Longimicrobium terrae: one gene and its partner. The protein of the gene in region 1 interacts with the protein of each later gene in a pairwise test. Links are inferred from orthologs where the notes say so. Each region holds a gene or a part of one and is shown on either strand. Other genes may lie near its edges.

What was found.
Region 2: the proteins of rpe (region 1) and HNQ61_RS01080 interact in binary tests that used the Escherichia coli proteins (3 or more experiments, as listed by UniProt). The link is inferred for Longimicrobium terrae from one-to-one orthologs.

The regions. Positions count from the first base shown.
Region 1 is NZ_JACHIA010000017.1:70,303-73,499, reverse strand. Bases 186-3,069 are described here. They hold rpe (ribulose-phosphate 3-epimerase), read right to left. Parts: upstream 2,022-3,069; coding sequence 1,350-2,021; downstream 186-1,349. Other genes in these bases: HNQ61_RS21230 (hypothetical protein), read right to left, coding at 2,866-3,069; rpiA (ribose-5-phosphate isomerase RpiA), read right to left, coding at 2,018-2,719; HNQ61_RS21250 (tetratricopeptide repeat protein), read right to left, coding at 186-787. Outside these bases: more of HNQ61_RS21250, read right to left, coding at 1-185; more of HNQ61_RS21230, read right to left, coding at 3,070-3,197. UniProt on the Escherichia coli protein: Catalyzes the reversible epimerization of D-ribulose 5-phosphate to D-xylulose 5-phosphate.
Region 2 is NZ_JACHIA010000001.1:256,296-259,441, reverse strand. Bases 243-3,075 are described here. They hold HNQ61_RS01080 (PfkB family carbohydrate kinase), read left to right. Parts: upstream 243-1,106; coding sequence 1,107-2,045; downstream 2,046-3,075. Other genes in these bases: HNQ61_RS01075 (O-methyltransferase), read left to right, coding at 2,096-2,821; HNQ61_RS01085 (NTP transferase domain-containing protein), read left to right, coding at 385-1,104; HNQ61_RS01090 (HAD family hydrolase), read left to right, coding at 243-388. Also shown: more of HNQ61_RS01090, read left to right, coding at 1-242. UniProt on the Escherichia coli protein: Catalyzes the ATP-dependent phosphorylation of fructoselysine to fructoselysine 6-phosphate. Functions in a fructoselysine degradation pathway that allows E.coli to grow on fructoselysine or psicoselysine.

The DNA of each region.
Region 1 (3,197 bases):
CTTCCACCTCGGAAAGAAGGGCGCCGTCGCTGCTGTCGGCCGCGGCCTCGGCGCGCGCGAATGCTTCCCACGCGGGGTCTTCCCACCCCTGCGCGCCCATGGCCAGCGCGGCCAGCAGTTGCACCTCCACGTCTTCCACCCGCTCCTCCGCCGACTGGTGAAGCTGCTCCGCGCCTTCTTCGCCGCGCCCCGCATCCACCAGCGCCAGGCCGAACAGGCCGCGCAGCCAGCTGTCGTCCGAGGTCAGCGAGAGCGCTTCTTCCAGCGCGTCCAGCCCGGGTGCGGGGCGGCCGGCCAGCAGGTACGCAATCCCCAGTTCGGCCTGCACGCCGGCGTCTTCCGGCGCGAGGGTGCGGGCGGCCTCCAGCTCCGAGATCGCCTCGGTGTACAGTCCTTCGCGCGACAGATACGAGCCGTACGCAAGCCGCGCGAAAGGAAAGTCCGGCGCCGTCAACGCGGCCAGCCGCAGGGCGGACTCCGCGGAGGGATCGTCCAGCGCGGCCACGCCCGTGCCGGCCGCCGCCAGGATAAACGGGTCGGTGGGGCTGAGCGCGAGGGTGCGGCGGAACATGTCGTACGCCTCGGCTTCCTCCCCCAGACGCTGCGCGGCGAGACCCACCCAGCAGAGCAGAAGGGCGTTCTCCGGGTGCCGGTCCAGCTCGTTTACGAGCATCTCGTGCGCCTCGGGCCAGCGTTCCTGCTCGCCCAGCGACTGCGCTTCGGTGATCAGCGCCTCGAGTTCCTCGGCGCTGTCCACGGGCATTCCATCCAACGTCTCGTCATCCACCGCGTCGTGCTCCCCCGTTGCGAGTGTTCCGGCAGAATCCAATGCTGCCCCCGCGCGGCCCCCGGCGCAAGGTGCGAACCAGTTGTACACGCACGCGACGCGCCCCGCGGCTCGCTGGGAACCGCGGGGCGCGACACCGGATGCCTGGGACGGGACTCGAACCCGTAAGGCTTTCGCCGGGGCATTTTAAGTGCCCTGTGTTTGCCGATTTCACCACCCAGGCGGCAATTCTCGTCCCGCAAGATAATTCGTCGCAGGCGAATGATCCACGTTCTCGGCCGAGTCCGTCAACTGAATCTCACGCGGGGGTCGCGGAGGACGCGGAGGTCACGGGGACAACGGACCGGCGGGGGAAGAAGGAAAGCGGGCTCACACAGAGTCAACAGAGTTAACAGAGTTAACAGTACGGAAGAACGAGGGTCGATCCGGACTCTCCGAACATCAAACCCTCTGTTTCACTGTTGACTCTGTTAACTCTGTGTAATTCCCTTCTTTTCCGTTCCCCGCGACCTCCGCGTCCCCCGCGACCTCCGCGACCTCCGCGTGAGGGCAGTTTACGGAGTCAGCTCTCGCCGGCAGCCTGGCGGAGCGCGCGGAGGTTGTCCGCCACGGAAGCCTTGGCGTTGTAGACGGCGGACCCGGCCACCACCACGCTCGCGCCCGCGGACTTCACCTGCGCGATCGTGGGCGGCGCGACCCCGCCATCCACTTCCAGCTCCACGTGCGACAGCCCCCGCTCGTCCAGCATCGCGCGGATGCGGCGGATCCGCTCCGTGCTGCCGGGGATGTACGACTGCCCGCCGAAGCCCGGGTTCACCGACATCACCAGCACCAGGTCCACGTCCACCAGGATTTCGGAGATGGACTCCAGCGGCGTGGCGGGGTTCAGCGTTACGCCGGGATGCACGCCCAGTTCGCGGATCTGCTGAACGGTGCGGTGCAGGTGCGGCGACGTTTCCACGTGCACGGTCAGGTAGTCCGCGCCCGCGTCGGCAAAGGCGGACAGGTAGCGCTCCGGCTTTTCAATCATCAGATGCACGTCGATGGGGAGCGACGTGGCCTTGCGCGCGACCGCCGCGATCAGCGGCCCGATGGTGATGTTGGGGACGAAGTGCCCGTCCATCACGTCCACGTGAATCCAGTCCGCCCCGCCCCGCTCCGCTTCCTGAATCTGCTCCGCCAGCCGCCCGAAGTCCGCGGACAGGATGGAGGGCGCGATCTTGATGGCGCTCATCGCGCGTCCTCCCGCGTGCGCACGCTCACACCGTCCGCGCCCGCGATCACCACCGCCGTCGCCATCCCCAGAAACAGCCCGCACTCCAGAATGCCGGGCCGCATGAGCAGCGCGCGCTCCAGCGCCTCCGGGTCGGCGATGCCGCCGGCGAAGCGGCAGTCGTAGATGCGCCCGCCGCCGTCCGTCACCACGGGCGCGCCGTCCCGCTCGCGAAGGACGGGCTCGGCGCCCAGGCCGCGCAGGAAGTCCACCTGGATGGCGGCGCCGAACGGATCCACCTCCACCGGAAGCGGCGCGCGCGTCCCCAGCCGCTGCACCACCTTGGTGTCATCCGCCACGATCACCAACTCGGCGGACGCGGCGGCGACGATCTTTTCCCGCAGCAGCGCCGCGCCCAGCCCCTTGATGAGCCGCAGCTGGGGATCCACCTCGTCCGCGCCGTCGATGGTCAGGTCCACGCGCGGGCGCTCGTCCAGCGTGGCCAGCGGAATGCCCAGCCGACGGGCCCGCGCCGTCGTGTCTTCCGACGTGGGCACGCCCACGATGCCCGCCCACTCGCCGGCAGCGCGGCGCTCCGCGATCACGTCCAGCAGGTGGCGCACCGTGGAGCCCGTTCCCAGCCCCACCGTCATCCCGTCGCGGATCCACTCCGCCGCGCGCTCGGCGGCCCGCCGCTTCAGCGCTTCCGTATCCGTCATCTGCACCCGTGCTCCGTGCGGTCCAAGGCGTTCAGGAGCCGCCAACCTATCATCCGGCTTCCGTGCGCGCGACGGGGGCGGAACGAAAGAACCCCGGACGCGCGATGGCGTCCGGGGTCCTGTTCATCCACCAGGGACGGGCGGGATCAGCCTTCGCCCGCGCCGCTCCACCCGTACTCGCGAACTTCGCTGGAACGGCACTCGGTACGCAGCCCGCCGTTGAGCCAGTACGGGCTGTCGTTGACGCACGTCCGCGGCACCGAGCTCACGATGCGGTCAAAGGCGCTCACGGTGATGACCGGGTTCACCGAGAACTCGCCGATGGCGTCGGCGAAGCGCAGCTGCACCGAGATGGTTCCCGCCACCGGGCGGTGCTGGCCGCCGGCGCCGTACGTCTCGTACTCGTCGTTCCACGTCCAGTACGTTTCCTGCGCGGTGACGTTGTCCCACTTTCGCGAGAAGCCCACCGAGTGGTACG
Region 2 (3,146 bases), on another replicon or contig:
GACAAACTCCGCCGTGACCACGCAGCTGCGCGTGGCCGTCGACCTGGATGGAACCATCTGCGAACTCAAGGGCCCCGGCCAGACGTACGCCGACCTGGCCGTCCTTCCCGGCGCCGCCGAGCGGCTGCGGGAGCTGCGCGCCGCTGGCCACTACATCATCATCATCACCGCCCGCAACATGAAGACGTGCGAAAGCAACCTGGGCAAGGTGATGAAGAACGTGGGCAAGATCACGCTGGACTGGCTGGACGCCAACGGGATCGAGTACGACGAGATCTACTTCGGCAAGGCCAACGCGCACATCTACATCGACGACCGGGCCCATCGCTTCGAGGGATGGAACGCCATCACCCCGGAGATGATCGCCGGGGAGGCGAAGGAGCAGTGAACGTCGTGGTCCCCATGGCGGGGCGCGGCGCGCGCTTCGCCGACCAGGGGGTGCAGACCCCCAAGCCGCTCATCGAGGTGCTCGGCCGCCCCATGGTGGCGTGGGCGCTGGAAGGGCTGGGGGAGCTGGTTTCCTCCGCCCGCCGCGTGGTCTTCGTCGTTCTGCGCGAGCACGACGAGCGCTACGGGCTGCGGGACATGCTGCCCCGCCTGGCCGGCCCCGCCACCGAGGTGGTGGTGATCGACGGGGTGACGGAGGGGCAGCTGGCCACGGTGATGGCGGCCGAGGCGCTGCTGGACCCGGACGACGACCTGCTGGTGGCCAGCTGCGACACCTACGTCGTTTCCCCGCTGGCGCGGGAGATCGCGCGGCGGCGCGAGGACTGCCGCGGCATCATCTCCGTGGCCGACATGCCCGGCGACCGCTGGAGCTTTGCGCGCACGGACGAGACCGGGCGCGTGGTGCAGGTGGCGGAGAAGGAGCGCATCTCCGACCACGCCAGCACCGGGCTGTACTACTTCAGCAGCGCGGGCGAGCTGATGGACACGGCGCGGGAGATGTTCGCCCGGCAGGAAAAGACGCGCGGCGAATACTACGTCATCCCCGTCTACCAGAAGTACATCGAGCGCGGGTGGCGGGTGGACGTGTCGGTCGCGACGGAGATGCACGACATGGGGACGCCGGACGCCCTGCAGGCCTTTCTGGACCGGCGCTGACCGTGGCCGCGGCGGGCGTCCCGAACGATCGGGTCGAGACGGACGATCGCACGGTGCTCTGCTTTGGCGAGGCGCTGTGGGACGTGCTGCCGGACGGGCGCTTCGCCGGCGGCGCGCCGCTGAACGTGGCGTACCACCTTACCCGCTGCGGCGTCCGCGCGCTCCCGGTGACGGCGGTGGGGGATGACGAGCCCGGGCGCGCGCTGGTGGAGCACATCCGCGCTTCGGGGTGCGACACGGCGCGGGTCTCCGTCGTCCCCGGCGCGGCGACGGGGGAGGCCCGGGCGGAACTCGCGGCGGACGGGTCCGCCCGCTACTCGTTCGGCGCGGTGGCGGCGTGGGACCTGATTCCCGCCGCGGACGCGCCGGCCGGGGTGGCCGCCGTCATCCACGGCACGCTCGCGCTGCGGGAGGAGCACAACCGCGCGGTGCTGCGCGGCCTGCTCGCCTCCGCTTCCGCCGCGTGCCGGGTGTATGACGTCAATCTGCGCCCGCCGTACGACGATCCCGCCTTCGTGCTGGGGACAGCGCGGGGCGCGGGGCTGCTGAAGGTGAACGACGACGAACTGCGGCGCCTCCTTGGCGTTGGGGAGGAGGACGGGTCGCCGGAGCGCCTGGAATCCCTCGCCCGCGCGCTGGGGGACCGGGCCGGGTGCCGGCGGGTGTGCGTGACGGCGGGGGCGCGCGGCGCGGGGCTGCTGTGGGACGGGGCGTGGATGTGGGAGGCCGGCCGCCCCGTGCGCGTGGTGGACACCGTGGGCGCCGGGGACGCGTTTCTCGCCCGGCTGGTGCAGCGGGTGCTGCTGGACGGCGCGCCGCCGCATGCCGGACTGCGCGACGCCTGCCGGCTGGGCGAGTTCGTCGCGGCCAGCCGCGGCGCCACGCCCGCGTACCGGCTGCTCCCCGGCGGAACGGTCCGTGCCCCGGGCGCGGAGGATTGACGCGCGGAGGGCGCCGCGCCGGATCTCGTTTCTCCTGATGGGGGACGGCCATGACTGTGAAGCCGGTGACCAGCCGTTCCCTCCGCGACGCCAGCGAGGTGGCGCGGGGAATCTTTGACACGGCGACGGCGGTGGGGGCGGATGGTACGCCCCAGCGGGTGCATTCCGAGATCCGCGAGTCCTTTGCCGACGCGCTCTACCGCGCCGTGCTGGCCGAGCGTCCGCGCGCCGTGGTGGAGGTGGGGATGGCGTTCGGCATCGCCAGCCTGGCCATCCTCACCGCGCTGCGGGAACTGGGGGAGGGCGGCACGCTGATCTCCATCGACCCCGGCCAGAGCACGCAGTGGAAGGGGATGGGGGTGGAGAGCGTGCGACGAGCCGGGCTTTCCGGCCAGCACCGGCTGATGGAAACCTTCGACTACATCGCTCTTCCGCAGCTGCTGGCCGGCGGCGCGGAGCTGGACTTCGCGTACATCGACGGCTGGCACACCTTCGACTACACGCTGCTGGACTTCTGGTACGTGGACCGCATGCTGCGCGCGGGCGGGGTGGTGGGCTTCAACGACTGCGGAATGCGCGCGGTGCACCGTGTGCTCCGCTTCGTGCGGACGCACCGCCGGTACGATCCGGTGGACGTGGGCCTCCCCGCCACCTTTACCGGCCGCAATCCGCTGGCGACCGCCGCCCGCCGGGTGACGGGGCGCAACGACGCGGACCAGTACTTTCGCAAACGCGAGCAGTGGGAGCCGGACTGGAACTTCTACGCCCCGTTCTGACCCGCCCGCCGCGCATCCGGCGCCTTCCCCGGGAAGCCGGAGCGCGCGCGCAGCGGGCTCCGCGACGTGCCGCACCTCCGGTCAGCGCCCGCGGGACGGCGGGGCGCAAGCGGGTCAGCCGTTCGGCCGTTTCCGGCTGATTTCCCGCGGAACGCACGTCCCCGCATCCAACCGCTCCGCGCCGGCCGGACTGGCGCGGAGGGCCGTACGCAGGCATCTTTGCGCGTTCTTTCTCTCCCGGGCCTCCGCGCATCCGTCGTGATTCGCGCCCGCCGGCCGCACGGAGCCCGCCGGGCGCCTTCGCCGGCCGGGGCCGGGCCGGCAC